One region of the Gordonia polyisoprenivorans genome, then DNA from elsewhere that is predicted to be linked to it. Evidence: riboswitches for the same ligand, from Rfam matches in the RefSeq annotation. Region 1 holds a riboswitch; each other region holds the start of a gene.
The links. Region 1 has a riboswitch for S-adenosylmethionine ahead of J6U32_RS23425 (LLM class flavin-dependent oxidoreductase). Riboswitches for the same ligand answer to the same signal wherever they lie in the genome.
Positions count from the first base shown of each region.

Region 1 (9,987 bases):
GTTGACGCCGGGAAAGTGCGCGGCGAGATGGATTTCCTTGCGGGGTGCGGTCATGGCGTTCTCCGATCAGGCTGCGTAGCGGTTGGCGGGGCGGGTGAGTCCGAGATGTCCGCGGAGGGTGGTTGCGGTGTACTCGGTGCGGAAACGCCCGCGGCGACGCAACTCCGGGACCAGGTGGCCGGTGATCGCGAGCAGGTCGTCGGGCAGCACGGCTGGGCGCAGCCGCACCCCGGCGAGCGCTCGTCCGGGGTCGGCGTCGGTGGGCACAAGCTCCTCGATGAGGTCGGCGAGCCCGGTGGCGGTGCCGACGAAGATCGGTGCATCACTGCGTAATTCGGTTCCGGCGAGTTCGTCGAGTCGCCGAGCGCGGGCGGCAGCCTCGGCGTCGGTGTCGCCGAGGATGACGAGTAGATCGTCGAACACCCGCACCGGATCGGCGCGCCCCGCCGACACCCGGACGGCGTCGATCTCGGCGACGGTCGCAGCCGCTGCGGTCGCGTCGGAGGCGGTGACGAATCCGAGGTCGGCGACCCGGCCGATCAGGTCGTAGGCCGAACTGTTGTGTCCGAGTGCGGCGATGGGCGGTTGCCCCTGCGGCGGGCGCGGGGTGATCGACGGTCCCCGCACACTGAAGTACTCGCCCTCGAAGTCGATGTAGTGCAGTTTGTCGCGATCGATGAAGCGACCGGTGGCGGCGTCGCGGATCTCGGCGTCGTCCTCCCACGAATCCCACAGTCGGCGCAGTACTTCGGCGTAGTCGGCGGCCTCGGTGAACAGGGCCTCGATGATCACCGGGTCGGGATCTCCGGGCACCAGGTCGGGCAGCGTACGACGGCCGAACAGCCGCGCATCGGCAGCCGAACCGTCGACCCGCAGTTGCACTCCCGCGCGCCCGTGCGCGACGTAGTCGAGGGTGGCGATCGCCTTGGCGGTGTGGAACGGTTCGGTATGGGTCGTGATCGCCGTCGGGATCACGCCGATCGCACGGGTGGTGGGCGCCACCCGGTTGGCGACGAGTACCGCGTCCACCCGGCCACGGACCCGATCGGTCCGGTCGTCGGGGCGTAGATGGTCGTCGCGTTGCAATCCGAGTCCGTCGTCGATGGTGACGAGGTCGAGGGCACCGGATTCGGCCTCGCGCACCAGATCTGCCCAGTAGCGACCGGTGAGCAGTTCGGTGGGACGCGCACCGGGTTCACGCCAGGCGCCGGGGTGCCAGCCCGCATCGGACAACGCGACGGCCAGGTGGATCTGATCAGGCATGAGCGGACTCCTTGGGGAGGTTGGTGGCGGAACCGGCGGTACGGCCCCGTCCGGGAATGGCGGCGAGGAGCGCACGGGTGTAGTCGTGGCGCGGATTGTCGAAGACGTCCTCGACCGTCCCCTCCTCGACGATCCGGCCGGCACGCATGACCGCCACCCGGTGACTGACCTGCCGGACGACGGCCAGGTCATGCGAGATGAACAGGTAGGCGATGCCGTGGCGGCGTTGGAGATCGGCGAGCAGCCGCAGGACCTGCGCTTGGATGGTGACGTCGAGCGCTGAGACCGGCTCGTCCAGGATGAGCAGCTTCGGGGTGGTGGCCAGGGCACGCGCGATCGCCACCCGCTGCCGCTGACCACCCGACAGCGCGGTGGGCGGCCGGCGCGCATAACCCGGTTCGAGCGCGACCGCCGCGAGGAGCTCGTCGACGCGACGCCGGCGCTGTGCTCGGGGGACCCCGCGCAGCGGTTCGGAGATGATCTGTTCGACAGTCAGTTTCGGGTTCATCGACGAGAAGGGGTTCTGATAGACGAAGCCGACATCGCCGCGACGGTCACCGGCCTCGACGACGCCGGAATCGTGGGTCTCCAGCCCGGCCAGGATGCGGGCGGTGGTCGTCTTGCCCGACCCGCTCTCCCCCACCACCGCCAGGGTTTGCCCGGCGCGCACCGCCAACGAGACGTCGTCGACGGCGGTCAACCCGTTGCCGCGGCCGACCCGGAACGACCGCGAGATGTGGTCGGCGCGTGCGATGATCGGCGCCCCGTCGTCGCGGGGTGCGGCCAGGGTGCCCGAGGTGAGTGCCGGTGCGTCGGCGATCAGTCGCCGGGTGTAGGCATGGCGAGGCTCGGTGAGAACCTGTGCTGTCGAGCCGCTTTCGACGATCTGCCCGCCGGACATGACGACGAGCCGATCGGCACGGTCGGCGGCCACCCCGATGTCATGGGTGATCAACAGGATCGAGGTGCCGGTATCGGCGGCGCGGGCGGCGAGATGATCGAGGATGCGGCGCTGAACGGTGACGTCGAGAGCGCTCGTGGGTTCGTCGGCGATGATCAGCTCGGGTTCGCACGCCATCGCCATCGCGATCAGCACACGTTGCCGCTGTCCGCCCGAGAGTTGGTGCGGTAGTTGGTGGTAGCGCACCTGCGGATCGTCGATGCCGGCGTCGGCGAGGTGCTCGAGCGCGTGGATACGCGCCGTCTTGCGGGCGGCGCGACCGTGGATTCGCAGCACTTCGGCGACCTGATCGCCCACGCGTTGCACGGGATTGAGCGCAGTGCCCGGGTCCTGCGGGACCAGGCCGATCCGTGCGCCCCGAATCCGGTTCATGGCGCGGGAGCCGAGCTCATCGATCCGCAGATCTCCGAGGTGTACGCGGCCCGTGGAGTGCGCCGTGCGCGGCAGGAGTCCGATGATCGCGTGCGCCACCGATGATTTCCCGGAGCCGGACTCCCCGACCACGGCGACGGTCTCGCCTCGCGCCACCGTGAGATCGACACCGCGGACCGCCTCGGTCTCGGCGCCGTTGATCCGGTATGCCACATGCAGATCGGTCACGTCGAGGACAGGGATGGCGGACACGGGGCTCATCGGTGATCTCCCGCCGAGATACGGTGTCCGACGGTGTGTGCCGAGAGAACGACGGCCACGATCGCCAGTCCCGGCAGCGTGGTCATCCACCAGGCCGTGGCCAGATAGTCACGGCCGTCGGAGATCAGGGATCCCCATTCGGGGGTCGGCGGGGTCGCGCCGAAGCCGAGGAACGACAGCGACGAGATGAGCAGGATCGCCATCCCGAATTCGGCGGCGGCCAGCGCGAGCACCGGGGCGTAGGAGTTGCGCAACACGTGCCGCACGAGCACGACCGGGGCCGGGACCCCGAAGGCGCGCGACGCCTCGACGAACGGGGCGTGACGGACCCGCAGCACCTCGGCCCGCATGACCCGCGCGAAGCTCGCGATGAGCACCACCGCCACCGCGATCGCGACCTTGGTGGTGCCGAACCCCAGGGCCGCGACGATGGCCAGGGCCAGCAACAGTTGGGGGACCGCGAGCATCACGTCGATGGCCCTCATGATCACCCCGTCGGCGATGGCCCCTGCGGTACCCGCGACCAACCCGAGGATCGCCCCGATGAGCAGCGCTACCCCGACGGCACCGATGGTCGCCGTCAGCGACAGACCCGCCCCGTGGACAAATCGCGCGTAGACGTCGCGGCCGAGGTTGTCGGTGCCGAACCAGTGCGACGCGCTCGGTGGTGAGAGTTTCTCCGAGGGCACGGCCAGCAGCGGGTCTCGCCCGGTGAACAAGCCCGGGGCCACGGCGAATCCGACGGCGAGCGCCAGGACGATCACCGCGACGGTCACCGCCGCATTGGACCGCAGCCACGCCCACACCGCCGCGGGCCGCACCGCCGTCGGACTCCACGACCAGGACGGCACCGACACACTGGTGTCGGATGAGTCAGACATTGATCAGCTCCGTCCGGGAGTCGTTGTCGCGCACCGTCGGCTTCCGTCGGCGTGCACCGCTGAGGATGCGGGGGTCGAGGAACGGGTAGACGACGTCGACGAGCAGGTTGATGGTGACGAAGACCAGCGCCGAGAGGGTCACCAGCGTCAACACGACCGGGATGTCCTGTGCGAGGACGGCGGATTGGGCGAGCTTGCCCACACCCGGCCGGGAGAACACCGTCTCGACCACGACCGCCCCGCCGAGGAGGTTGCCGACGACTACGCCGGCCACCGTCAGCGCCGGCAGCGACGAGACCCGCAGGATGTGTCGGGTGATGACGCGCCCGCGGCTCGCACCCTTCGCGGTGGCCGTCTGCACGAACGGCGCCGCATCGGTGGCGGTCATGCTGGTCATGAGGACCTGTCCGAGTACCCCGGCGTACGGGATGGCCAACGTCACCGCCGGCAGCACGATCGACCCGGGCCGGGTGTCCCCGAATGCCGGGAACCACGGCAGGCGAAAGGCGAAGACCTGCAACAGGACCAGTCCCACCCAGAACGTGGGCAGCGCCACCACCAGCGGGGGAATGGAGAGCAGCACCCGACGCAGCAGTGTCGAGCGGGTCCAGGTCGCGAGCACCGCGAGTCCGACCCCACCGATGACGGCGAGCGCCACCGCGGTGAGTGTGAGCGCCACGGTGCCGGGCAGGGCGTCGGCGATCACGTCGGTGACCGGGCGACCCTGGGAGATCGACAGACCGAAATCACCGTGCAGCGCGCCGGTCAACGCCGACCAATACTGTTGCCACACCGAACGATCCAGGCCATAGCGGGCTTTGAGGGCGGCGACGGCCGCCGGGTCGGCGGGAATCGAGGCATCCGAGGTCGCGATCGACACCGGATCCGAGGGCAGCAGGATCAGGATGACGAAGGCGACGGTGAATGCCGCCCACAGCACCCCGATGGCCGAGGCGATTCTGATCGCGAGATAGCGGATCATCGCCGGTCACCGACCCGAGAGCCAGGTGTCGTGGAATTGCAGGCGCGCCGAGGCGTCGAAGGACACCTGGTGTGCGGTGCTCGCGGTACCGATGGCCTGCGAGAGTTCGATGGTCGGCAGGAACAGTCCGTGCTCGATGATCTGGGTCTGGGCGGTGGCCAGATCCGCGTTGCGAGCGGCGGTGTCGGTGGTGCTCTGCTGCTGCGCCAGTGCCGTATCCAGCGCGGGAATCGGACCGCGCCGGTTCAGGTTTCGGGTGGTCAACCCGAACTGGGTGCGCAGGATATCCCCGTCGGCACGGGTCACGTTGTAGTAGATCGCGTCGTAGTCACCGGCGTTCTGTCGGACGGTGGCCTCGGCCGCGGGCACGACGTCGAGCGCCATGTCGACGCCGACGTTCTTCAGCTGCTGCTGGACGAGTTCGAGGATCGCCTGGTTGCCGGCGAACACCGGACTGTAGAGCATCGAGAACGCCAGGCGCCGGCCGTCTTTGACGCGAATGCCGTCCGGGCCGGGCCGCCAGCCGGCGGCGTCGAGCAGCTGCCTGGACTTGGCGGCGTCGAAGGTCAGCGCCGCGGTCTCGGCATGGAACCCCGGGGTGTTGGCGGCCAGCACCCCGGTCGCCGGGTGGAAGTCCTTGTCGAGCACGGTGTCGACGAGTTCGGTGCGGTTGATCGCCGGGAGCAGCGCGGTGCGCACCTGTTCATCGGCGAGCACTCCACGGGAGACGTTGGGCTGCAGGCCGAACGGCACACCGGGGTTCACCGCGGTGAGTACCTTGCCACCGGCCGAGGAGATCTGTGCCTTGTCGTTGGGGAGGGCATCGCTGATGACGTCGAGCTGACCGGAGCCCAGCGACCCGGTGCGCACACCCGATTCGGGGACGACGGTGAAGTCGATCCCGTCGAGGTAGGCATCGCCGGTGTGGGTGAACACCGCCGAGCCCCACTGATATCCCGTGCGTTTGCGCAGGGCGGCCGAACGGCCTTGTTGCCATGCGGAATAGACGAACGGCCCGGAGCCGATGTTGGTGCCCTGGCACCGCTGTTCGGGTGTGGCGGCGACGGTCGCGTCGGCCTGGATGCCGAGCTGCGGGGTCGAGGTCGCCTGCAGGAACTGTGCGTTCGGCGCGGAGAACTCGACCCGTGCGGTCAACGGGTCGACGACGGTGGTGCCGGTGTAGCCGCTGAGATAGGTTGCGGCCAAGGGCGCCTTGGCGCCGCCGAGGGTGGTGACGATGGCGTCGAAGTTCTTCTTGACCGAGTCGGCGGTCAGCGGGGTGCCGTTGCTGAAGGTGACGTCGGGCTTGAGATGGAAGGTGAAGGTCTTGGCGTCGGGGCTGACCTCCCAGCTCTGCGCCAGCCACGGTTTCAGGTCGCCGCTCCCGGGTACCTGGTCGGTCAGTGAGTCGACGATCTGACGGGTCACGTAGATCGTCTGGTTGGTGGCGCTCTGGGCGGGGTCGGAGCAGGTGGGCGCGTCGGAGAGGCCGTAGCGCAGCGTGCCGCCGGAGACCGGCGGGCCGGCGTCCTCGGACTGCGAGGAGCCCCCGCCGCATGCGGCGAGACCGAAGACAGCCAGCGCGGCAACGGTTGCCGTCGCGGTACGGGCGACGGTGGTGGTGATGCCACGCATCAGATGAGGCCCCATTTCTTGGCGAGGAGTTCGTGCGAGCGCAGCCGGTCACCGTGATCGTGGGTGACCGAGGTGATGACGAGTTCGTCTGCGTCGGTGAGTTTTCCGAGTGCGGCGAGACGCTCGACGACCGTGTCGGGGCTGCCCACGAACTGGGTCTCGAGGCGGTCGGCGACCAGTGCGCGCTGCTCGTCGGCCAGTGGTGGCGCGGTGGCCGGATCCGGATACTCGACGGCGCCGTGGCCGCTGCGGATGCTGTACACCCAGTGCCCGTAAGTGGAGGCGAGATGGCGTGCGGTGTCGTCGTCGTCGGCGACCACCACGTCGGCCGAGACCACCACGTACGGTTCGGCGAGCACCGCCGACGGCCGGAAGGCGGCGCGGTAGGCCTGCACCGCTTCGAGCGTGGTCCCGGGGCTCACGTGGTAGTTGGCGACGAACGGAAGTCCGCGCGCGCCGGCCACCTGGGCGCTCTGGCCCTTGCTGCTGCCGAAGATCCAGAGCTCGACGTCGGCGCCCTCACCGGGCACCGCATGCAGTTCGAAACCGGACGGGCTGCGATAGGTGCCCTCGAGCAGTGCGGCGATGTCGGCGACCTGCTCGGCGAAGTCCGGGGTCTGCGCACCGGGTTGGGTGAGTACCTCGAAGCTGCGTGCCAGGCGCGAATTCGCCAGCAGCGCCGACACATCGAATGGTTCGGGGAGCACCACACCGTCGACGACGCGACTCGGGCCGGGAATGCTCGGCAGGGGCGGCGCAGGTGTCGAAGCCTTCGGTGTCGCCGTGACCGCTTCCGCGCGCCGTTGACCGGAGCGTCCGAGACCCAGGTCGATGCGGCCGGGGTGGAAGGCGTCGAGCAGTCCGAAGGACTCGACGACCGAGACCGCGGTCGTCTGGCCGACCTGCACCGCCGCCGACCCGACCCGGATGGTGGTGGTGGCACCGGCGATGTGACCGATCAGGACGGCCGGGTTGGAGCCGGCCACCGCGACGAAGTGATGTTCGGCGACCCAGTAGCGGCGATAGCCCCACTGCTCGGCGTGCTGCGCGAGATCGATTGTATTTGCCAGTGCGGCAGCAGGATTGGAGCCCTCACTGATCGGTGCGAGGTCGAGCACCGACAACGGGGCATGGTCATGAAATGGCACGAGCCGACTCCCATCGATCCCGGCGTTAGCACCCTCCTCTGGGGGGTTGCTGCGACGTCGACGAGCCGGGTCTCTCGGTCGCTCCAGATGGTCGATTCACGGTAGGTCGGCGGCGCGGCGCACGGCAAGAAAGTCAGGAGTCACCCGGGTGCGTCGACGGCGTTCGGGCGTGTATGCGGCACATACTTTCGGTCACCATGGGATTAACCCGGACGCCCGCACGGCGTCGAGGACGAGCCGCGTCGTCGGAACGCCCATGTCGGTCTTGTCCGATACCGGCGATTTAGCCTAACCTAACGAGATGCGTGTTCGTGGAGTCCTCGCCGGCCTGTTGACCCTGATGTTCGTCGCCCTTGTCGGATGTTCGTCCCCCGACGATCCGGCCGGATCCACGGGTGGGACCGTGACCGTTGAGCACCAGTACGGATCGACGACGATTCCGAGCGATCCGACCAAGGTCGTGACATTCGGCGGCGCGTGGTCGGATTCGCTGATCCGCCTCGGGGTCCCGATCACGGCGGAGTTCCTCGCGCAGGGGTATTCGGGCCCGAACAATCGCTTCGCCTGGACGCCGGAGCACTCGTCGACGATCGTCACCTACGACGTGGAGGCCGGTCCCCCTGACGTCGCCGCGATCGCTCGGTTCGCCCCGCAGGTCATCCTCGCCGGATACCTGCCCGACCGTGCGGCCTACGACCGCCTGACGCAGATCGCCCCCACGATTCCGGTGATGGCCAAGAACACCGTCACCGACAGTTGGCAGGACGTGATGACGACGGCCGGCCGGATCTTCGGCAAGCAGCAGCAGGCCGATGAGGCCGTCGCCGAGGTCGAGCAGCAGATCGCGACCACCAAGGCGAAATACCCGGCGAGCCAGGGCAAGACGTTCACCTTCGGACAGTTGACCCCGCAGAATCAGTTCGGTGTGGTGACCAGCGACACCGACCCCTCCGCGAAACTGCTCGCCGAACTCGGCCTGGTTCTCGACCCGGCGGTCAAGGGGCTCGCGCCCGGCGGCGCACGCACGGTCGTGTCTGCCGAACGTATCGACATCTTCGCTTCGGACCTGCTGATCTTCTGGCCGCTGGTCGGCGGGCCCGAGGCCTTCGATGCGATACCCGGCTGGGATTCGCTGCCCGCGGTGCGCCGCGGCACGACGGTGTTCCTCACCAACGACACCGCGGCGGCGTTCAGCGCGCCCACGATCTACTCGGTGCCGTGGGCGGTCGACAAGCTGACGCCGGCGTTGGCGAAACTGTAGACGCGCCGCCTCAGGCGGCGCCGCGTTCCTCGATCTCCTCGAGCCGGTCGATCACGGTGCGCGCGAACACCTGCTGTTCGGTGACCGCGAGCTGGTTGCGGCTGCGCGAGGTGAACGCGAAGAGCCAATCGATCAGCGTGGTGAAGCGGTTGCGGAATCCGACGAGGTAGATCAGGTGCAGGAACAGCCATCCGAGCCAGGCGAGGTAACCGGAGAACTCGATGTGCCGTGACGTGCCGGGGATCGGCACGCTGGCGACGGCCGAGTACCGCGAGACCGTCGCCATCGATCCCTTGTCCCAGTAGGAGAACGGCTTTCGGGCGCGCAGGCTGCCGTTGAGCCGAGCGGTGATGGTGTCGGCGGCGTACCGCGCGGACTGATTGGCCGCCGGAGCCTGGCCCGGCACCCCGTCGAGTGCCATCATGTCGCCGACGATGAACACCTCGGCGTGGCCGGGCAGACTGAGATCGGGCTGCACCCGGACCCGGCCGGCGCGGTCGGTCTCGGCTCCGCTCCGCTCGGCGAGATGGCGGCCCAGTGGGCTGGCCGCGACACCCGCCGACCACACCTTGCACTGGCTCTCGATGCGTCGGGTGGTGCCGTCGGGGTCTTTGACCACCAGCCCATCGTAGTCCATGTCGACCACCATCGATCCCAGTTGGACGTCGACTCCCAGTGAGCGCAAACGCTTTTCGGCCCGCCCCCCGAGCTTGCGCCCGAACGGCGGAAGCACCGACGGCGCGGCGTCGAGCAGGATGACCCGCGCCTGCGTCGGATCGATGGAGTCGAACGCGCCGCGTAGCGTCTTGGCCGCCATCTCCGCGATCTGCCCGGCCATCTCCACCCCGGTGGCACCGGCGCCGACCACCACGAAGGTCAGCAGGCGGGCGCGCTCGTCGGGATCGGTGGACAACTCGGCCTGTTCGAAGGCGCCGAGGATACGTCCGCGGAGTTCGAGGGCGTCGTCGATGGTTTTGAGACCGGGCGCGAATTCCGCGAAATGGTCGTTGCCGAAATAGGATTGGCCGGCACCCGCGGCGACGATCAGACTGTCGTAACCGGTGATGAGTTCGCGGTCGAGGAGGCGTGAGGTGACCCTGCGCTGCTGGAGGTCGATGCTCTCCACGTCGCCGAGGACGACCCGCGCGTTGCGCTGATTGCGCAGGATGACCCGGATCGGCGGGGCGATCTGGCCCTGCGAGATGAGGCCGGTGGCCACCTGG
Region 1 is NZ_CP072203.1:5,224,026-5,234,012, forward strand. It holds gene J6U32_RS23395 (NtaA/DmoA family FMN-dependent monooxygenase) at 1-54, opposite strand, end outside; gene J6U32_RS23400 (LLM class flavin-dependent oxidoreductase) at 67-1,263, opposite strand; gene J6U32_RS23405 (dipeptide ABC transporter ATP-binding protein) at 1,256-2,857, opposite strand; gene J6U32_RS23410 (ABC transporter permease) at 2,854-3,738, opposite strand; gene J6U32_RS23415 (ABC transporter permease) at 3,731-4,720, opposite strand; gene J6U32_RS23420 (ABC transporter substrate-binding protein) at 4,727-6,355, opposite strand; gene J6U32_RS23425 (LLM class flavin-dependent oxidoreductase) at 6,355-7,503, opposite strand; SAM riboswitch class I at 7,511-7,597, opposite strand; gene J6U32_RS23430 (ABC transporter substrate-binding protein) at 7,805-8,764, shown strand; gene J6U32_RS23435 (NAD(P)/FAD-dependent oxidoreductase) at 8,775-9,987, opposite strand, start outside.

Region 2 (9,987 bases), 520 kb from region 1:
ACCCGCCCGGTGTGTCGGCCGCCAATTCGTTTCCGAGTTGCCGCGCGTAGAGGTTGATCTCGGCGGGGGTGAATCCGGCGAAGCAGTGCGACAGCAGTTTCCGCAGGTATTCACACCGTTGGACGGTGTCCAAAGGTTCGGGGGAGCGGGTGTCGATGTGGCCCAGCCCGCGGACGATGGCGTCGGTGTGCTCCGACGAGATGGAGCCGTCAGCGGCATGCGCGAGCAAGAGTTCCACATCGGTGGTGGCCGAGATCCGCACATATCGACCTGCGACCGAGGGCGCGAAGCCCATGCTGATCAACAATTCTCGAAGTCGGGTGGTTTTGTGGTCGGCCACCTCTAACCGATCCAGTTCGCCGGTGAGCGACGTGGCGTGGTGATCGACCAGATTGCGCAACAGTAGGACTTGTTTCATGGCGCCGAAGGCTTGGGGTCCGGTCATGTCGGGATTCCATTGCAGGTCGCTGAGTTGGGTGACGATGGTGGCGAAGATTGCTTCGGCGTCAACGGTTTGCGCGTCAAGGACTGTAGTGGATTCGATCATGGGCCCCTCCTCGGTGGCTGATCGGTGTGATGGGTCCAGTGTACCTCGCCAGGGTGTTCGATGCAAGGGGTATTTTGGTCAATTCTGCTTGTGGACAACGTGTTTCGGCGATGCTTTTCTGTCGGCGGGGTGTGGTAGGGGCGCGGTTTTTGCTGTAGTCGATGGATGTGGTTGCGATACCTGTCATCTCGCCGGGTCTCGAGGCCCGGCGCCTGGGGCGCCGTGCACCTCGACCATCGATGGGGAGGGGATGACTCGGGTACGGGGGGTTGTGCGTATGGATCATCGATGGGGAGGGGATGCTCGGGTACGGGGGTGGTGCGTATGGACCGTCGATGGGGAGGGGATGCTCGAGTACGGGGTTGTGCGCCTGGATCATCGATGGGGAGGGGTTGCTCGGGTACGGGGGTGGTGCGCATGGAACCGTCGATGGGGAGGGCTGCTCGAGTGCGGGGGCCTGGATCGTCGATGGGGCGGGTATGTCCAGGTACGGGGGTGCGCCTGGGCCACCGATGGGGAAGGTTACTCGAGCAAGCCTCGACCGCCGGGGGAGGAGGCCTGCTGATCAGCGGTTGTCGATTCCCAACGCCCGCAATACCGTCAGCAGTTTGTCGGTGGTCTCGGCGAGTTCGGCTTCGGGATCGGAGTCGGCGACGATGCCGCCGCCGGCCCACGTGCGAAAGGTTTGTCGGTCGGCGTCGAGTTCGAGGCAACGGATGGTGACCATCCACTCGCCGTCGCCGTGTGCGTCGGCCCAGCCGACGGCGCCGGCGTAGAGTCCACGGGGTTCCTCGTGATCCCGGATGAACTGTGCCGCAGCGTCGGTCGGTGTTCCGCACACCGCGGGGGTGGGGCTCAGGGCGAGGGCCAGGTCGAGCGCGCCGACATCCGGATCGGTGAGCCGGGCGCGAATCGGTGTGGCCAGATGCCACATCTCGCCGGTGGAAAGCAACTGAGGTCGGGTCGCGACAGAGAGTTCGTCGCTGATCGGCGCCAACCGTTCACGCAGATGCTCGACGACAAACGCGTGCTCGCGATGATCCTTGTCCGACGCGGCGAGTTTCTCCCGGGCTTCGCGATCGGCTTCCGGGTCCGACGAGCGAGGAGCCGAACCGGCATACGGATGACAGGTGACCTCGCGGCCGCTCTTGTGCAGCAACAACTCCGGGCTCGCGCCGAGCAGCCACGAGTGGCCGGTGTCGACCACGAACGCATTGCGTTCGGAATTGCCGTGCGCCAGCGCCTCGAGGAGCTCGCCGATCTCGACCGGTGAATCAAGCACCGCACCAACGGTTCTCGCGAGCACCACCTTGTCGAGGTCGCCGGCATCGATGGCGGCCACCGCCCGGCGCACCCGCTCCCGATGTGTGGCGGCGTTGGGGATCTCGACGAAGTGGGTCAGTGAATGACGGAGGGGGGCGCGCCCACCGAGCGCCTGTTCCCGATGCAATCGCTCGGGTGCGAACAGCGCGGCCGGATCGGCGGGGTCGAACGGGAGTGCGCCGACCACCGACGCCACCGCACCGGATCGCAGTGCCTCGGCGGCGTCGGAGACCGCGGTGAACCGTCGCGCAACGCCCTCGGCCCGAACCGCTCCGTGCGGACGCGACAACACGAACGGGGCAGGCCCCGTTCCCTCATCTCCCACAGGTTCGCCGCTCACCCGACCAACCTAGCGCCGGACGGCGCCGGGATTTCGCCCACGCTGAGTGAAAATTGACACCCTCGGACGTGATAGGTCACCCTTGGTGCAGGTCATGAGTGCCAGTGACAAGCCCCGGCTCGCTGGTCGGCAACCCTCCTCCGCGGTGGGGTGCTCCGGGTGACGACCTGGCCGTGTACCACCCGGACACGGCAAGCGTGGATTCCCGAGGAGATTTTTCGATGACTGCTGTCGCCACCCCCGCATCGGTCGCCGCCACCGTGTGCGCAGATCCGTCGTCCTGCGAGCCGCTGGCCGAGGTCGTCGGCGCAGGACAGCCGGTGCCGCTCGCCGACGGGAACGAGGTGGCCTACGCCAATCTCGACTATGCGGCGAGCGCCCCCGCCCTGACCGCGGTCGCCGACGCCGTCGCCGCGTCGCTGCACCAGTACGCGAGTGTCCACCGCGGTGCCGGCCATCTGTCCCAGGTCACCACCCGTCGCTACGAGCAGTGCCGGGAGACGGTGCGGCGCTTCGTGCGTGGGCGTGCCGACGACACCGTCGTGTTCACCCGCAACACCACCGACGCGATCAATCTGGCGGCCCACTGCACCCCCGGCGACGTTGTGGTCTTCGACATCGAGCACCACGCCAACCTCCTGCCGTGGGTCTCGCGCGACTCCGGGACGGCCCGCATCGTGACCGCGCGTCCGGGTATCGAGGACACCCTCGTCGCGCTCGAATGCGAACTGGCCGCGGCTCCCGCGGCATTGCTCGCGGTGACCGCGGCCTCCAACGTCACCGGCGAGGTCCTGCCGATCGGTCGCCTCGCCGCCATCGCGCACCGACACGGCGCGCGCATCCTCGTCGACGCAGCCCAACTCGTCGCCCACCGGCCGGTGTCGATGGTCAGCCACGGTATCGACTACCTGGTGTTCTCCGGTCACAAGGTCTACGCGCCGTTCGGGGCGGGAGTGCTCATCGGACGAACGGACTGGCTCGACGCCGCCGACCCGTATCTCGCCGGCGGTGGCGCCTCGGCGCAGGTGAGCGTCGTCGACGGGCCCGACGAGAACTGCGCGGCCACTGCCTGGCACACCGGTGCCGCGCGGCATGAAGCAGGGTCTCCGAATGTGTTGGGCGCCATCGCCATCGCCGCGGCCTGCGAGGCGATCACCGAGATCGGCTTCGAGGCGATCGGCCTGCACGAACACGAATTGCGTTGCCGTCTCGATGACGGTCTCGCGCGGATCGACGGCGTCGAGGCACTCCGCATCTTCGACGACATCACCGATCGCGTCGGGATCGCCGGGTTCGGCGTCGACGGCATTGCACCGCGCGCCGTCGCCGAATATCTCAGCGACGAACACGGCATCGGCGTGCGCGACGGAAAGTTCTGCGCCCACCCGATCCTCACTCGCCTCGGCCACCCCGACGGCGCCGTGCGCGCGAGCTTCGGCCTCGGCACCGGGGCCGCCGACATCGACCGCTTGATCGACGCTCTGGCACAACTCATCTCGACCTCACCCGGAGGGAACCCGGCATGACCATCGAACTCGATCGCATCAGCATCGGACGGCCGTCGCTGCGCGTCGCGCTCGCCGACGACGTTCCCGCCGAGCCGTCGGCCATCGTCGTCCGTCGACCCACGCTGCGTGACGCCCAGCGGGCCCGCTCGCTGCTGCGGGCCGGTACCCGCGACACCGCGAACTTCTCCGTCGCACTCGAGGTGGAGGTGGCGATCGCGCCCAGCGCCGCGTCGGCGCGGGCGGCGGTCGCACACATTCCGGACGAGATCAACGGCGGCACCGTCCGCTATGTGGGTACGCCGAGCGGTCTGGTGACCCTCATCCGCGACATCTACGCGGCCGAGGTCGCCGACGCGGTGATCCTGGTGCCACTCGACGGTTCGGCGACGAGTCACCGCGTGCGCGAGCTGGTGTTGCCGTCGTTCGCGGAGCGACGCGCGGCCTGACATCCCGGCGACCAGTCGTGCTCAGGCCTCGCCGCGCTCCCACTGCTCAACGAGTTCGGTCTGCGCCTCGTCGGTCAGCAGGCCGTACAGCTTGAGTCGGGCCATCCCGCCGTCGGGGTAGACGTCGATGCGCGCCTCGGTCATCGGCCGGTCGAGGTCGATGACGAACCGGTGCCGGGTGTCGGGCTGTAAGTCGGTGCGGCCCAACACCTCGAACCACTCGCCGTCCTCGCCGTCGCGGCCGCGGACCATTGCCGCGCCGGGCGCGTTGCCCAGGAAGTAGCTGGTGTCGAGTTCGACGAGGCTCACCCGGCCCTGTCCGGCCAGGCGTACCTGCACCCAGTCGTTGCCGTCGTCGCGCCGACGCGAGGTCTCCCAGCCCTCGCCCATGTGCCGTGCACGGCCGGGCATGAGCAGGTTGTTGGGCGAGCTGTAGAACATGTTGGAGCAGGCCGTGATCAGGCCACCGTTCTCCAACGCGGCCAGGTCGAAATGGCCGTAACGGAAGAAGTGCGGGTTGGGTACGCCGCGCCCATGGACCCGGAATCGGGCCACACCGCCGTCGGGATGCATCGTCAGACGCACGTGGGTGAAGCGATCCTTCGCGTCGACCCGGAACGGGTTGCGGGTGTCGCCGTCGACGGGGCTCTTCTCGACGATGGTGACCCACTCGGTGTCGGTCAGCAGTTCGTCGACGGAGACGACGCCCTCCTTGGCGGCGGCCTCGACGGAGATGAACGGCGGATAGTTGCCCTTGAACCACGCCGTGTCGACGACGACGCCGTAGATGACACCCGGCGCGCCGAGCCGCACGATCGCCTGATCGACTCCCGCTTCTCGACGCCGTCGCGTCTCCCAGCCGTCGTAGATCTGTCCCTTGTGGCCGAACGTCGCGGGCTGATACTGCGCCGGGGGGGTCTTGATCAGGTTCTGCGCCTCGGCGAAGAGGTCGTCGTTGGTCCACACGACGGCGCCGCCCAGGTCCCGTAAGGCCAGGTCAGGCATGGAAGTGAAGTGTGGACGGCTACCCGATGACGTCGGTGGGGGTACAGGGGTCACGACCGTCGATCCTAATGGGATTTGCCATGACGACGAACTCGAGCGCATACTTGCGGCCGTCAACTACATGCACTCAGCAACTAGTTGTACGCGGCAAGGAAATCGGACATCCTCACCGATCGGGGAATCGGCATGCTCGACGATCGCGACATCGATCAGCTCTTCGACGCACTCGCGCGCTACATCCGTATCCGCGACCGCGCGGTCCACACGACCTTCCGCACGCCCGACGGTGAGTTCGAGACGGCGGCCTTCAAAGGCCTGTTCCATCTGGTCAAACGCCCGATGCGCTCACGAGAGCTGGCCGCGGAACTCGGCGCCGATCCGTCGACGGTCAGCAGACACGTCAGTCAGCTCGTCGATCTCGGGCTGATCCGGCGCGAAGCCGACCCGCACGACGGACGCGCGACGCTGCTCGTCGTCACCGACGCCGGACGTGAACGCGTCGAGTCGATGCGGTCGGGGCGCCGCACGGCGGTGAACTCCACCATGAGCGAGTGGTCGTCCGACGAGCTGGCGACGTTGGTGACGCTTCTCACCCGCTTCGTTGATGCCACCGAGACCCTGGTGCCGCCGGCGTGCGAACGTCGGCCATCCGAGACGGCACCGTCGTCCGAATCCCCACGTATCCCCCCAGCCCCTACGACCTCGAGGACCCCATGACCAACGACAACGTCACCGCCTCGGCGGTGAGCCCCCCGGAGGAGCACGCCGGAGCGGGACTCTCGCACCGGCAGATCCTGACAGTTCTGGCCGGTCTGATGCTCGGCATGTTCCTCGCGGCACTCGACCAGACGATCGTCTCGACCGCGATCCGCACGATCGCTGACGATCTGCAGGGCTACGACATGCAGGCGTGGGTCACCACCGCCTACCTGGTGACCTCGACCATCGTCACACCGCTCTACGGCAAGCTCTCCGATCTCTACGGACGTAAGCCGTTCTTCCTGCTGGCCATCTCGATCTTCGTGATCGGTTCGCTGGCCTGCAGCATGGCGACCTCGATGTACGAGCTCGCCGCGTTCCGCGCCTTCCAGGGCATCGGTGCCGGCGGCCTGTTCACCTTGGCGCTGACCACCATCGGTGACATCGTCCCGCCCCGCGAACGCGCCAAGTACCAGGGCTACTTCCTGGCCGTATTCGGCACCTCCAGCGTGCTGGGACCGGTGCTCGGCGGACTGTTCGCCGGCCAGTCCTCGATCCTCTGGGTCTCCGGCTGGCGCTGGGTGTTCCTGGTCAATGTGCCGATCGGCATCCTGGCCCTCATCGTGGTCTACAAGGTGCTCAATTACGACCAGAACAAGGGCATCGGCGGCCGCACCGACTACTGGGGTGCCACCGCGCTCGCGGTGACCGTCGCGCCGCTGCTGATCGTCGCCGAACAGGGTCGCGAGTGGGGATGGCTGTCGGGCTGGTCCTGGCTGTGTTACATCGTCGGCGCCGTGGGGCTCGCGGTGTTCGTGCTCATCGAGCACCTGATGGGTGAAGACGCGTTGATCCCGTTGCGCGTCTTCAAGAATCGCGTCTTCGCGCAGGGCATCGTCGTCTCGATGATCGTCGGTGCGGTGATGTTCGGCGGCATCTCGATGCTGCCGCAGTACTTCCAGGTGCTGCGCGGGTCGAGCCCGATGGTCGCCGGCCTGCAGATGCTGCCGATGGTGCTCGGGCTGATGACCGGGTCGGTGCTCTCGGGTCAGCTGATCTCGCGGACCGGGCGGTACAAGATCTTCACCATCGTGGGCTCGATCCTGATCACGGTGATGATGTTCCTGTTGCACACCGTCGGACTGTCGACACCGGTGTGGCTGGTGATGATCTACGCGTTCTTCCTCGGCTTCGGACTCGGCAACCTCATGCAGCCCATCACCCTGGCCATGCAGAACATCCTGCCGCCCAAGGACATGGGACTGTCGACGGGTACCGCGACCTTCTTCCGGCAGATCGGTGCGACGCTCGGTGTGGCCGTGTTCTTCTCCATGCTGTTCAGCCTGATGGGCCCCAACATCAAGGACGAGATGGTTGCCGCGGCGGCGGCACCGCAGTACCGCACCGCGGTGATGACCGCCGCGTCGAGTCCGGACCCGCAGGTCAGCGGATTCGCCAAGGGCCTCATCAGCGCGTCGCAGAATCCCGGTGGCGGTGGCGGCTCGGCATCGGAGAGCGTGATGTCGGATACCTCGGTGATCAGCAAGCTCCCCACCGAACTGGCCCAGCCGATCAAGCAGGGCTTCGCCAACTCGATGGACCGGGTGTTCCTGACGGTTTCGATCATCTCGCTGCTCGCGATCATCGGCACCCTCACATGGAAGGAATTGCCGCTGCGCAAGGGCAAGCCGCTCGGCGACCCGGAATCCACCGGCCCGGGGCTGTAGATACCGGCATCACGAAAACGGCGCCCGCCCCCGCGATCGGGGGACGGGCGCCGTTTCTCGTATTCGCCTGACCGCGGTCAGCCGCGTGAGGGCTCGTTGGCCTCGTGCGGCTGCTTCGCGAGACGTTCGATGGCCTCCTGGGCCACCTTCTCCGCCTCGGCCGTACCGACCCAGCCACCCGGGTTCACGTGCTTGCCGGGCTCGAGGTCCTTGTAGTGCTCGAAGAAGTGCGCGATGGCCTTGAGCTCGTACTCGGGGACGTCACCGACGTCCTGGATGTGATCCCAGCGCACGTCCTTGGCCGGGACGCACAGCAGCTTGTCGTCGCCGCCGGCCTCGTCGGTCATGGTGTACATGCCGACGATCCGGGCACGCACGATCACCCCGGGGTACACCGACTCCGGCAGCAGGACCAGGGCGTCGAGCGGGTCGCCGTCCTCGCCGAGGGTGTTGTCGATGTAGCCGTAATCGGCGGGGTAGCCGAACGCGGTGTAGAGGTAGCGGTCGAGATAGATCTTGCCCGTCTCGTGGTCCACCTCGTACTTGTTGCGGCTTCCCTTGGGGATCTCGATGGTCACATCGAATTCCACGCGTCCTCCTTGATCGTGGCACTGTCGTTGGGGTGAGCGCGGCCGCCGCTGCCCGAAACGCCTGATGCAGGTATCGGCTCATCGTGCGAGTCGGCGGCGCGAATCGCCTCAACGATACTGTTAGGGCCACACGAAGGAACGTCGAGACCCGGAGGTTGTGTGGGTGCACATCACGGAAGCGCTGCGGTGAACCGGCCGCGGACGCGTCGTCGGCGCCTCATCTGGTCGTTGCTCTCGGTCGTTCTGGTCGCGGTCATCGCGGTCGGCGGGGTGTTCACCTACCTGCAGCTGACCAAGCCCGACCCGCTTCCGCCGGGCACCCCCGGCCGGCCGGCCCCGATCGCCTTCACACCCGCCATCGACCCGGTGTCGGCGACCGCGACCGAACCGACCGCGGCCGGCGTCCGGCGAGCCATCGCCGCGTCGCTCAAGGCGCCCGCACTGGGCACCCTCACCGGCCAGATCAGTGACGCGCTGACCGGAACCGTGCTGTGGTCGCAGGGCGCCGATGAGCCGCGCACCCCGGCGTCGAACGCGAAGATCCTCACCGCGGCGGCGGTCCTGCTCGCGCTGCCCCACGATCAGCGCATCACCACCACCGTGCTTGCCGGGCCCGACGGGCAGATCATCCTCAAGGGCGCAGGCGACCCGACGCTCAGCGCCCAGCCGCCCGGCACCGACACCTTCTACACCAATCCCGCCCGGATCTCGCAGCTCGCCGACCAGATCAAGAACGCCGGGATCGACGTGCGGTCGGTGGCCGTCGATGTCAGCGCGTTCACCGGACCGTCGATGGACCCGACGTGGGATCGCGCCGACATCGCCGGCGGCGACATCACCCCGATCCAGCCACTCATGGTCGACGGCGGTCGCACCGCGCGTCCGCTCGACGAGTACTCGCCGCGCGTCGCCGATCCGGCCATCACCGCCGGCAAGGCGCTCGCCACGGCCCTCGGGGTGTCGACCGACGTCACCGAGACGACCGCGCCGGCGGGTGCGCAGACCCTCGCGAAGGTGTCCTCGGCCCCGCTGCTCACCCGCGTCGACGACATGAACCGCTTCTCCGACAACGTGATGGCCGAGGCGCTGTCCATCGAGTTGTCGGTGTCCCAGGGGGGTCCGGCCACCCTGTCCGGCGGTGCCGCAGCGGTGGTGAAAACTTTGCGGGACAACGGTTTCGACACCTCCGGGGTGACGCTGCACGATTCGTCGGGGCTGTCGTATCAGAACAAGATCCCGGCCGCGTTCCTCGACACCCTGATGGGCGCCATCAGTGGTCCCGATGATTCGAACAGCCCCAACGGTGCCCGTAACGCGAAACTGCGTCCGATCCTCGAGGGTCTGCCGATCGCCGGTGGCACCGGGACCCTCGCCGATCGCTTCGACGAACCGGATAACCCGGGAGCGGGCTGGGTGCGAGCCAAGACCGGAACTCTGACCGGCGTCAGTTCGTTGACCGGCATAGTGCAAACCGTCGATGGGCGGGTGTTGTCGTTCGCGTTGATGTCGGGGGGAACCTCCCCGGCCGACGCCCGCCCGGCACTCGACGCCATCCCCGGCGACCTGAGGGAGTGCGGATGTCGATAGATCACGCAGAACACGATCTGGAGTCGGTGGGCGCCAGGATCGATTGGGATCTCGCGTCGACGGTGGGCAAGAAGCTCTCGCGCCCCGGACCGAAGATGACCGACTACACGCGGATGGCCGCCCGAGTCGAGCTCGCCGACGCCGCGGTGCGCGCCGAGGCACCGGTTCGCGAGGTCACCGGTCTGGCCGACGGGCTCGCCGTGCCCGCGGCCCGC
Region 2 is NZ_CP072203.1:5,740,934-5,750,920, reverse strand. It holds gene J6U32_RS25815 (HNH endonuclease) at 1-547, opposite strand, end outside; gene J6U32_RS25810 (isochorismate synthase) at 1,113-2,210, opposite strand; SAM riboswitch class IV at 2,301-2,414, shown strand; gene J6U32_RS25805 (aminotransferase class V-fold PLP-dependent enzyme) at 2,432-3,736, shown strand; gene J6U32_RS25800 (hypothetical protein) at 3,733-4,164, shown strand; gene alc (allantoicase) at 4,186-5,169, opposite strand; gene J6U32_RS25790 (MarR family winged helix-turn-helix transcriptional regulator) at 5,356-5,886, shown strand; gene J6U32_RS25785 (MDR family MFS transporter) at 5,883-7,595, shown strand; gene J6U32_RS25780 (inorganic diphosphatase) at 7,673-8,185, opposite strand; gene dacB (D-alanyl-D-alanine carboxypeptidase/D-alanyl-D-alanine endopeptidase) at 8,345-9,772, shown strand; gene J6U32_RS25770 (zinc-dependent metalloprotease) at 9,763-9,987, shown strand, end outside.
Region 2: it holds a riboswitch for S-adenosylmethionine, as region 1 does, so the genes downstream of both, J6U32_RS25805 (aminotransferase class V-fold PLP-dependent enzyme) here and J6U32_RS23425 (LLM class flavin-dependent oxidoreductase) in region 1, are expected to answer to the same signal.

Region 3 (9,987 bases), 2.6 Mb from region 1:
CGCCCCTCAACGGGTGGAGCGGTTGCGCCACGTCCGACGGGTGCGCGCCTACGCGGTACAGATTCCCTACCTGCTGGTGCTGTTGGGTGTCGTGGCCGCCGCGGCACTCGTGTTGTTCGATCGCTGGCGTCGCGGAGCGTTCGTCTTCGGCGCGGCGTTGTTGTTCGGCGCGCTCCTGCGCGCGCTGATCCCCACCCCGCGAGCGGGTTTGCTGCAGGTCAGGGGCAAATTCTTCGATGTTGCGGCGATGGCGTCGAGCGGAGCGCTGATCCTCTGGCTGGCGACGTCGATCGACCCGTTGGGCACAGATTGATTACACTGGTGACCAAAGCGTGACATTCGGGGTACCGACCCGACACTCGAACTCCGCTGAGCGGAGCGATTGTTAGCAACACTAAGTGGGGATTGACATCAGTTCGACGTTCGAGATCAACGACCAGGCAAGACCGGGCGACACCACGTCGCTGGGTGTCTCCGTCGGCGAGGGCATGATCCATTACGTCCTGCTCACGCACGACGAGGCAGGTCGCACCGCGCTCGAAGCGCGCGTCTTCGACGTCGATCCCACCGACGGGCTCGACTCGGTGGGACGGGTGAACGCGGGCATCGACCTGATGCTCGACGCTGCCCGCGCCGCCGACCTGCGCGTCGGCCCGATCGGGGTGGCGGCGCGGACCGCAACCCAACGCCGTCGCCTGCGCTCGGGCGGATCCGGGACACGCCGACAGATCCACCTGGGCTCCGACGAAGAGGCGGTCGCCGAATTCCTGACCCGAACCGGACAGATCGGTCGGTTCTCCTCGGTGGTCGTCGCCGACTGCGGCGACACCGGCGTGTCGCTCTACACCGTGGATCCCGCCGCCGGCCGTGTCGAGGCGATCGAACGGTCGACGGTGCTCAGTGGCCGTCGGATCGACGAGGCGCTTGCCGACCACATCGCGGCCGAGGTGGACGGGGCCGACGCCGGCGCCCGCACCAAGCGTCAGCGTGCCCAGTTGGTCAGCGCCTGCCGCACCGCGAAGGAAGAGGTCGCCGATTCCTCGTCCGCCCCGGCTGCGTCCACCGTGGGGCAGGGCTCGCCGGCGGCGTTGGCCGGGGTGCCATTGACCTCGGCGACGGTCGAGCAGGTCGCCGATCCGATGGTGGACGAGGCGCGCGAGGTGTTCGCCCGTTATCTCGCCGACCTCCGGTCGCGTGGTCACGCTCCGGACGCAGCGGTGCTGGTCGGCGGGTTGGCCAACCTGCCGGTCACCCGGCGGATCGTGCCGGACGCCGGACTCGACCTCCTCACCCCGGGGTCGCCGGAACTGGCCGCGGCCACCGGTGCGGCAATGCTGGCCGGCAAGGCCGGCACCTCCCGACTGGCCTTCATCGGTGGCCGCCGGGCGCGCAGTTGGTCGGCGGTACCGGTGGCGATCGTGGCCGGGATCATCGGCGCGATCGTGATGGCGGCGGTCGCCGTCGGAGCCACCGTGACCGACGACGCCGACCCGCTGCCCTCTCCGACGCGCACGGCCGACGCACACACCATTGACACCACTCGGGACTCGGGATTCACGACGACGTCGCATCACCAGACGACGTCGGTGATGACCTCGGTCGCGGCGCCGTCGGCCACCGAGCCCGCCGGGCATGAGCAACTCCCGAGTTGGGCGACGACCGAACTCCCGCTCACGACGTCGACGACCACCCTGACGCTGGTGCCCAACACCACCACGCCGCCGGCGACGACCACACCGTCGACGACGACCCCGTCCGGACCCACGCTGACTCCGTATCCGACGCTTCCGATCCCGTCCGGTCTGATCCCACCCGACCTGATCCCCAGCATCGTGGCGCCGCAGACGACGGCTCCGGGAATCCGTCCCTCCCAGTCGGCGTCGAGTACCTCGCCGACCCCGGATGCGGGGGATTCGGCGCAGACGACCACCACCACACCTGCCCGCTGAGACACGCCCGCCCACGACGCCTGTGGGCGCGTGGGCGGGGTGGTGTATCGGTGCGAGGTCCGTCAGCGGCGGGCGAGATCCACGGTGCGCTTGAGGAGATCGGCGATCGCATCGAACTCGGTGAGGAATCCGTCGTGGCCCTTGTCGGACCGGACCACCTGGAGCCCGCCGACGCAGTTGCCGAGACCTTCGGCGATTTCTGCCTGTAACCGCAACGGGTACAAGCGATCCGAATCGATGCCGGCGACGATGGTCGGAACGGTGCACGAGGCGAGGGCGGCGGCGATACCACCCCGGTTGCGGCCGACGTCATGGTGGTTCAGCACGTCGGAGAGCACCACATAGCTGCCCGGATCGAAGCGCTCGATCAGTTTGTCGGCCTGGTGCTCGAGATAACTCTGCACCGCGTAGCGGCCGCCGAGGAGCGGATTCTCTTGCGCCTGAGGCGCATTGGCGAACCGCTCGTCGAGTTCACCCTCGAATCGGTAGGTGAGGTGGGCGATACGTCGGGCGATTCCGAGGCCGGCGATCGGGGAGCGCCCGGTGCCGTGGTAGTCCCCGCCCTGCCAGTTGGGATCGGAGGTGATCGCCGCGATCTGGGTGGTCTGTGTGCCGATCTGATCGGCGGTCGCGCGGGCGCCGACCGCCAGCACCAGGGCGCTGCGGACCCGATCGGGGTACTCGATCGCCCACTCCAGCGCACGCGCGCCGCCCATCGAGCCGCCGAGTACCGCGCCGATTCCCCGGATGCCCAGGGCATCGAGCAGGGCCGCCTCGGCGCGCACCTGATCGAGCACGGTGATGTCGGGGAAGCGTGAACCCCAGGGCCGCCCTTGCGAATCCGGCGACGACGGGCCCGTCGACCCACGGCAGCCGCCGAGGACGTTGGCGGAGATGACGCACCATTCGTCGGTGTCGATGGCAGCTCCCGGCCCGATCAGGCCGTCCCACCACCCGGGCGAGGGATGCTCGTCGGTGGGCGCGCCGGTCACATGCGAGTCGCCGGTCAGGGCGTGCAGCGTGAGGATCACGTTGTCACGTGCGGGCGACAACGTCCCCCAGCGCTGGAACGCCAGGGTGACGTCGTCGAGTTGCTGCCCGTTGTCGAGAGACAACGACCCCAAACGCATTCGGACCATCTGCCCGTCGGGAACTCGTTCCCACTCGGGCTGATGCGTCGTGGACGCCTGGGGGTCGATACTCACCGACACGGGTGTTGTACTCCTGTCCTCGAACTACTTGGCCGCCGCGAAACCCTGGTCGAGGTCGGCGATGATGTCGTCGATGCCCTCGATACCGACGGCCAGGCGCACCAGGCCGGGGGTCACACCGGCAGCGAGCTGCTCCTCGGGGGTCAGCTGGCTGTGGGTGGTCGAGGCGGGGTGGATGACCAGCGACCGCACGTCACCGATGTTGGCGACGTGGCTGTGCAGCGTCAACGCCTCGACGAAGCGCTTCCCCGCGTCGACGCCACCGGCGATCTCGAAGCCGATGATCGCGCCCTGCCCCTTGGGGGCGAGCTTCTGACCACGGGAGTACCAGGGCGAGGACTGCAGACCGGCGTAGGCGACCGACTCGACCTGAGCGTGATCGGCGAGATGGGCCGCGACCCGCTGCGCATTGGCGACGTGGCGCTCGACGCGCAGGCTCAGGGTTTCCAGTCCCTGGGCGAGCAGGAAGGCGTTGAACGGCGAGATCGCCGCACCGGTGTCACGCAGCAACTGCACGCGTGCCTTGAGCGCGTAGGCCGGCGCACCGAGGTCGGCGAACACCGCACCGTGATAGCTGGGGTCGGGGGTGGTGAAGCCGGGGAACAGATCCTGGCCGTCACGCTGCACCCGCCAGTCGAAGGTGCCGCCGTCGACGATGATGCCGCCGATCGCGGTGCCGTGCCCACCGATGTACTTGGTCGCCGAGTGGACGACGATGTCGGCGCCGTGGGCCAGCGGGTTCAGCAGGTACGGGGTGGCGACGGTGTTGTCGACGATCAGCGGCACGCCGTTGCGATGGGCGACCTCGGAGATGCCCTCGATGTCGAGGATCTCGTTGTTGGGGTTGGAGATCGACTCGCCGTAGAAGGCCCGGGTGTTGTCGCGGACCGCGGCCTGCCACGAATCGAGATCCTCGGGATCCTCGACGAAGCTCACCTCGATACCGAGCTTGGGCAGTGTGTAGTGGAAGAGGTTGTAGGTTCCGCCGTAGAGACGCGGGCTCGACACGACGTGTCCGCCGTTCTCCACGATGTTGAGGATGGCGTAGGTCTCGGCGGCCTGACCGGACGCGACCAACAGTGCCGCCACACCGCCCTCGAGCGCGGCGACACGCTGCTCGACGGCGTCCTGGGTGGGGTTCATGATGCGGGTGTAGATGTTGCCCGGCTCGGCGAGGCCGAAGAGGTTGGCCGCGTGGGTGGTGTCGTTGAAGACGTACGACGTGGTCTGGTAGATCGGCAGTGCACGAGCGTTCGTGGCGGCGTCGGCCGACTGGCCCACATGGATCTGCTTGGTCTCGAAACTCCAGTCGTCGGCTGGGTTCTGGGCATCCGTGCCGTCGTTGGCTACGTCAGACATGAGAATAGATCACTTTCTGCGGTCGGCAGGGTGTGGTGACCCTGATGGGGTCCGACCTTCGGACCCGCGCTTGCCGGGGATGCTCGTCGCGATCCCACAACCCGGTCATCACCCGGAGCACCCCACCGCGGTTGGAGGGTTGCCGATCAGCGAGCCGGGGCTTGACGCTGATACTCATGACCTGGCGACAAGGATATAACACGGTCGTCGGCGGCTGAGAACCCTCCTGCTCAGCCTGGTTTGCGTGCTGGACAGAAACGGTCGGAGTCGGTTCGGGCGTGGCGGCGGGTGTCGCCCGGACGGACCAATCGCGTCCTGATCTCGACGGATCGGCCGGAATCGGCCGCGCCGTCTGCCTACTCTTGCCCCATCACGGTTCCCTCGCCCAAGGACGTGTCCGATGCGGCTCTCACCTTCCTTCGCCTCGCTCCGCGGCAGCATCTCGACCGGAGTGGTCGGGGCCGCGACTGTGGCGCTCATCGCGGCCGCATTCTGGGGTCACGGGGTCGCGTCGGCGGAAACAGCGGCGGCGTGCAGTCAACCCGGTCGGGTGTTCATCGTCGGCGGCACGTGGAATTCCGACGGTTCGTATCTCGTCGGGATCGAACAGCGCTACACCGGGCACGGCGCCCACTGGGAGGAGCTGCCGGACAGTCCGTACTCCGGCGCGGGCGCCTACGAGATCGAGCAGGTGCCCTACTCCGCGACCATCTGGCCGCTCGGGTCGGTCGGATACAACGCCAGCGAGGCCGAAGGGTCGGCCAATCTGGAGCAGGCCGTCGCCGCGTACCAGCAGCAGTGCGGTGCCGACAAGAAGATCGTCATCGCCGGCTACTCGCAGGGGGCGCGGATCGCCGGCGACGTGCTCACCGACATCGGGGCAAATCGGTCGGTGACCATGGACGACGGCTCGACCTACGTCATCTCCACCACCGATTCCGACGGTGCACGCACGGTGTCGGGAGAGCTCTACTCCGATCCGCGGATGTCGGCGACGCTGTGGGGACAGGGGATCGAGGCGACCCTGGTCGGGATCATCCCCGGTCTGACCATGTCCGGAACCCGAGCGGTCACCGACTACGGGGGCCTGCCGGTGACCACCTACTGCATCGCGGGCGATCCGATCTGCGATCTCCCCGATCCGTTCCATGACCCCATCGGCGACCTCGACGCCCTCCTCGGCTATTGGGTCAAGCACGGTCAGTATCCGTTTCACATGTATCAATTCCCGGGCACCGGCACGACCTGGTACATGAACGGCGCGAACGAGCCGATGACGTGCACGCAGAGCGGGTCGCTGCAGACCTGCACGATCGCCTCGCCCTCATCGATGGTCATCCTCGCCCAGAACCTCGTCGACGCGCTGGGCCTGCACTGGTCGGTCCCGGACCTGGTGGCCTACCGGTTCCGCCTACCCGACATCATCGGGATCACCCTTGCCGACTTCCAGCCACCGATCCGCTGGGTCATGGACTGGTTTCCGCCGTTGCCACAACTGGGCTACGGCGCGTACCTGCCGGATCTCTACGCCTTCGAGAACACCATCAACGGCGCGCTCACCTGGAACCGTGAGCTCTTCGAAGAAGGAGTGCAGGCACTGCTGGCCAGCGGCAAGAGCATCGTCGCATTGCCGCTCAATTTCGTGAAGTACTGGGCGGCGCGCGTCGTCGAGGGCATCACGACGGTGCCGAGGGGTTCGACGAGTGCGGGTGCGGGTGCGACGGTGCTGTCGACCCCGACACAGGTCGCGGTGCCGCTGCTTGCGTCCCGACAGAGCGCTGTCGGTGGTGGGGCGGGCGCTGTGGGCGAGGAGGCGGGCGCTGTCGGTGGTGGGGCGGGCGCTGTGGGCGAGGAGGCGGGCGCTGTGGGCGCAACGCAGGCACCGGCGCCCGAGTCGAGTGTGGCGCCTATGTCGAGTACGTCGCCGGAGCCGAGTGTGTCGCCTACGTCGAGCACGTCGCCGGAGTCGAGTTCGACGACCGAGTCGGGCGCGACGTCGTCGCAGTCGGAAACGTCGTCACAGGAGAGTTCCGCGCCGTCGCCAGGTGAGACCGAGAGCGGTTCCGCACCGGATCAGACAACGGTGCCGTCCGCCTCGTCGGCGAAGGAATCTGCTGCCGCCACACCGTGACGGACGTCTCGATTCCGGTCCGACGAACCCGTGTGAACGAACTCACCCGACCACACGGGAATCCGCACCGGACGGGTGGTGGTTGCGCCTCCCGTGTCGAGATCAGCCCACCCCACCTCCGCCGTGACCGCCGACGCGACGCCTGCCGCCGGTACGGCGCCGTCGGAGGCGTCCGAAGATCTCGAAATCACGTTGTCCGACATCGTTTCTCGTGGCCCGTCATCGTTGCGCTGGGCGATCCTCGCGTTGGCCCTCGGCAGTTTCGGTATCGGGACCACCGAATTCGTCGCGATGGGTCTGCTGCCCAACATCGCCGGAGCCCTCGATGTCAGCGAGCCCACCGCCGGGACGGTGATCTCGGTGTATGCGCTCGGCGTCGTGGTCGGTGCGCCGCTCATCGCCGCTCTCACCGCCCGGATGTCGCGGCGCACACTGCTGATCGGCCTGATGGTCGCCTTCACCGTCGGCAACGTCGCGACGGTGCTCGCGCCGACCTTCGGGTTGCTCATCGCGGCGAGGTTCGTGGCAGGTTTACCGCACGGCGCATATTTCGGGGTCGCCGCTCTGGTGGCAGCGCATCTTGCCGGCCCGGGCCGGCGCGCCAAGGCCATCGGGCAGGTCATGCTCGGCCTGGCGGTGGCCAATGTCGCCGGCGTTCCGATGGCCGCGTGGCTGGGTGAGCATTTCGGTTGGCGCAGTGCATTTCTGGTGGTCGTCGTCGTCGGTGTGGCGACCGTGGCCGCCCTGATCCGCAGCCTTCCGTCGTTGCGTGACATGCGCGTCACCAACCCGGTCACCGAACTCGGTGCCCTGCGCCGCTCGCAGGTGTGGTTCACGCTGTTCATCGGCATTGTGGGCTTCGGTGGGATGTTCGCGTTCTACACCTATCTGAACACCACGTTGACCACTCTCGGTGGCCTGCCGGTGGGTCTGGTCCCGCTCGCGTTGATGCTGTTCGGACTGGGCATGGTCGTCGGCAACATCGTCGGGGGGATCGCCGCCGACCGCAGCGTGTCGCGCTCGATCCTGGTGGGACTCGTCGGACTCGCCGCGGTCTTGCTCTGCTTTGCCCTCTTCGTTCAGATCATTTGGGCTGCACTGGCATTGACCTTCTTGGTCGGTGTCGCCGGCACCTCGATGGTGCCCGCACTGCAGACCCGATTGATGGATGTCGCCGAGGACGCCCAGACGTTGGCGGCGGCACTGAACCATTCGGCCCTCAATATCGCCAATGCCGCCGGCGCATGGCTCGGCGGCATCGTGATCGCGGCGGGACACGGCTATCGCGCACCCTCGGTGCTCGGGGCCGTGCTGGCCGTGGCGGGGATCGTCGTCCTGGGCGTCGCCGTGGCGGCGGCGCGTCGGACGCGAGGACCCGATCAGCCCACGTCGGGTGGCGTGGCGACCGTCTTGGACATATAGAGCTGCTCGCCGAGGCGATCCATCAGCTCGAGCTGGGTCTCGAGGTAATCGATGTGGTGCTCTTCGTCCTTGAGGATCTCCTCGAAGAGCTTGGCCGAGGTGATGTCGCCCTTGCTGCGGCACATCGCGATTCCCGGCTTGAGGCGTTCGACGACCTCGATCTCGACGGCCAGATCACATTCGAACTGCTCGCGCAGTGTCTGGCCGATACGCAGCGGCAGGATCTGCTGATAGTTGGGCAGACCCTCGAGGAACAGGATGCGGTCGGTGAGGATCTCCGCGTGGGTCATCTCCTCGATGGATTCGGCCCGCGTCTTGGCGGCGACCTCGGTCAGTCCCCAGTTGTCCTGCATCTTGGAGTGCAGAAAGTACTGATTGATTGCCGTCAATTCGCTGGTCAGCTGCTCATTGAGCAGGGCGATGACCTCGTCATCTCCACGCATGCCACAACTCCGTTCGGTCCAGGGACTGGTGTCTTCGAACGTTAGCACGGGCAATTGCCCCACGCGCTCGATTCGCGTGGGGTCGAACGCGGGTGGGTCAGGCTGCGGTGGTGACGGACGTCCTTTCGCTCACGATCTGTGCAAGCCGTTCGAGGCAGGTGCCACATCCTTCGCCGGCGCCGCAGCGGTCGCTGATCGCGTCGACGGTTCGAGCGCCCGCGGTGCAGTGCTCGTGGACCTCGTCCTCGGTCACCGCGCGACAGATACAAACGAACATGGACCTCACCTCATCTGGCTGTTAGGTGAGGATTACATAAAGTGCCGGCTTGGCGCAAGGGTTGCCTTACCTTTGGAATCACTCCAGATAACGTGTCGGTGGCCGCACGTAGGGTGGGGCACCGTGACCACGTCGATCACCACCATCAACGTCAACGGCATCCGCGCCGCCACCAAGCAGCGTTCGGAGATCAATCCCGGCTTCTTGAGCTGGCTCGAAGCGTCAGGCACCGACATCGTCCTGATGCAGGAGATCAGGGCCGACGCCGAGCAGACCGAAGCTGCCCTGGGTCCCGCGCTCGACGCCGGCTGGCACCTGTCGATGACCGAGTCGGTCGTCAAGGGCCATGCCGGGGTCGGTGTGCTGAGCCGCTCCGCCCCGACGGCCGTGCGCGTCGGATTCGGCAGCGAGGAGTTCGACGCGACCGGGCGCTATCTCGAGGCCGACTTCGACGTCCCCGATCTCGGGGCGCTGACCGCGGCCAGCCTGTATCTGCCGAAGGGGGCGGCCGCGCCGACACCGTCGGCCACCGAGAAGGAGGCCGCCAAGTTCGCCGAGAAGGAGCGCTTTCTCGACGAGTTCGGTGAGTACCTCACCGGAGCGGCACGGCGCCGTCGGCACGTTGTCGTGGGCGGGGATTGGAACATCGCGCCCGCCGAACTCGACATCAAGAACTGGAAGGGCAATCTGAAGAATCCCGGCTTCCTGCCGCACGAGCGGGAATGGGTGGGCGCGCGGCTCGAGTCGGGCTGGACCGATGTCGTGCGTGAATTGCACCCGGCCATCGACGGTCCCTACAGCTGGTGGTCGTGGCGCGGTAAGGCATTCGACAACGACTCCGGTTGGCGCATCGACTACCAGCTCGCCAACCGGTCTTTGAGCCGACGGGCGGTGAAGGCCTTCGTCGATCGCGCCGACTCCTACGATCGCCGATGGTCCGATCACGCCCCGGTCACCGTGGCCTACGAGTGATCCGCGGCGTCCGATCCCACCGTCGGGCTCCCGCGGTAAACCGCTCGACCCGTCTGAAAGAATCGACCCATGAATGACGTCTCCGGGTCGGTGTCCGCGCCGCGTCAGCGGGTGCTGTCGGGCATCCAGCCCACCAGCGATTCCTTTCACCTGGGCAACTACCTCGGTGCCGTGCGTCAGTGGGTGGCCCTGCAGGACGACTTCGACGCGTTCTACTTCATTC
Region 3 is NZ_CP072203.1:2,646,813-2,656,799, forward strand. It holds gene J6U32_RS11930 (DUF3017 domain-containing protein) at 1-313, shown strand, start outside; gene J6U32_RS11935 (Hsp70 family protein) at 399-1,949, shown strand; gene metX (homoserine O-acetyltransferase MetX) at 2,012-3,160, opposite strand; gene J6U32_RS11945 (bifunctional o-acetylhomoserine/o-acetylserine sulfhydrylase) at 3,185-4,519, opposite strand; SAM riboswitch class IV at 4,581-4,701, opposite strand; gene J6U32_RS11950 (cutinase family protein) at 4,920-6,650, shown strand; gene J6U32_RS11955 (MFS transporter) at 6,744-8,072, shown strand; gene bfr (bacterioferritin) at 8,030-8,515, opposite strand; gene J6U32_RS11965 ((2Fe-2S)-binding protein) at 8,613-8,792, opposite strand; gene J6U32_RS11970 (exodeoxyribonuclease III) at 8,916-9,764, shown strand; gene trpS (tryptophan--tRNA ligase) at 9,834-9,987, shown strand, end outside.
Region 3: it holds a riboswitch for S-adenosylmethionine, as region 1 does, so the genes downstream of both, J6U32_RS11945 (bifunctional o-acetylhomoserine/o-acetylserine sulfhydrylase) here and J6U32_RS23425 (LLM class flavin-dependent oxidoreductase) in region 1, are expected to answer to the same signal.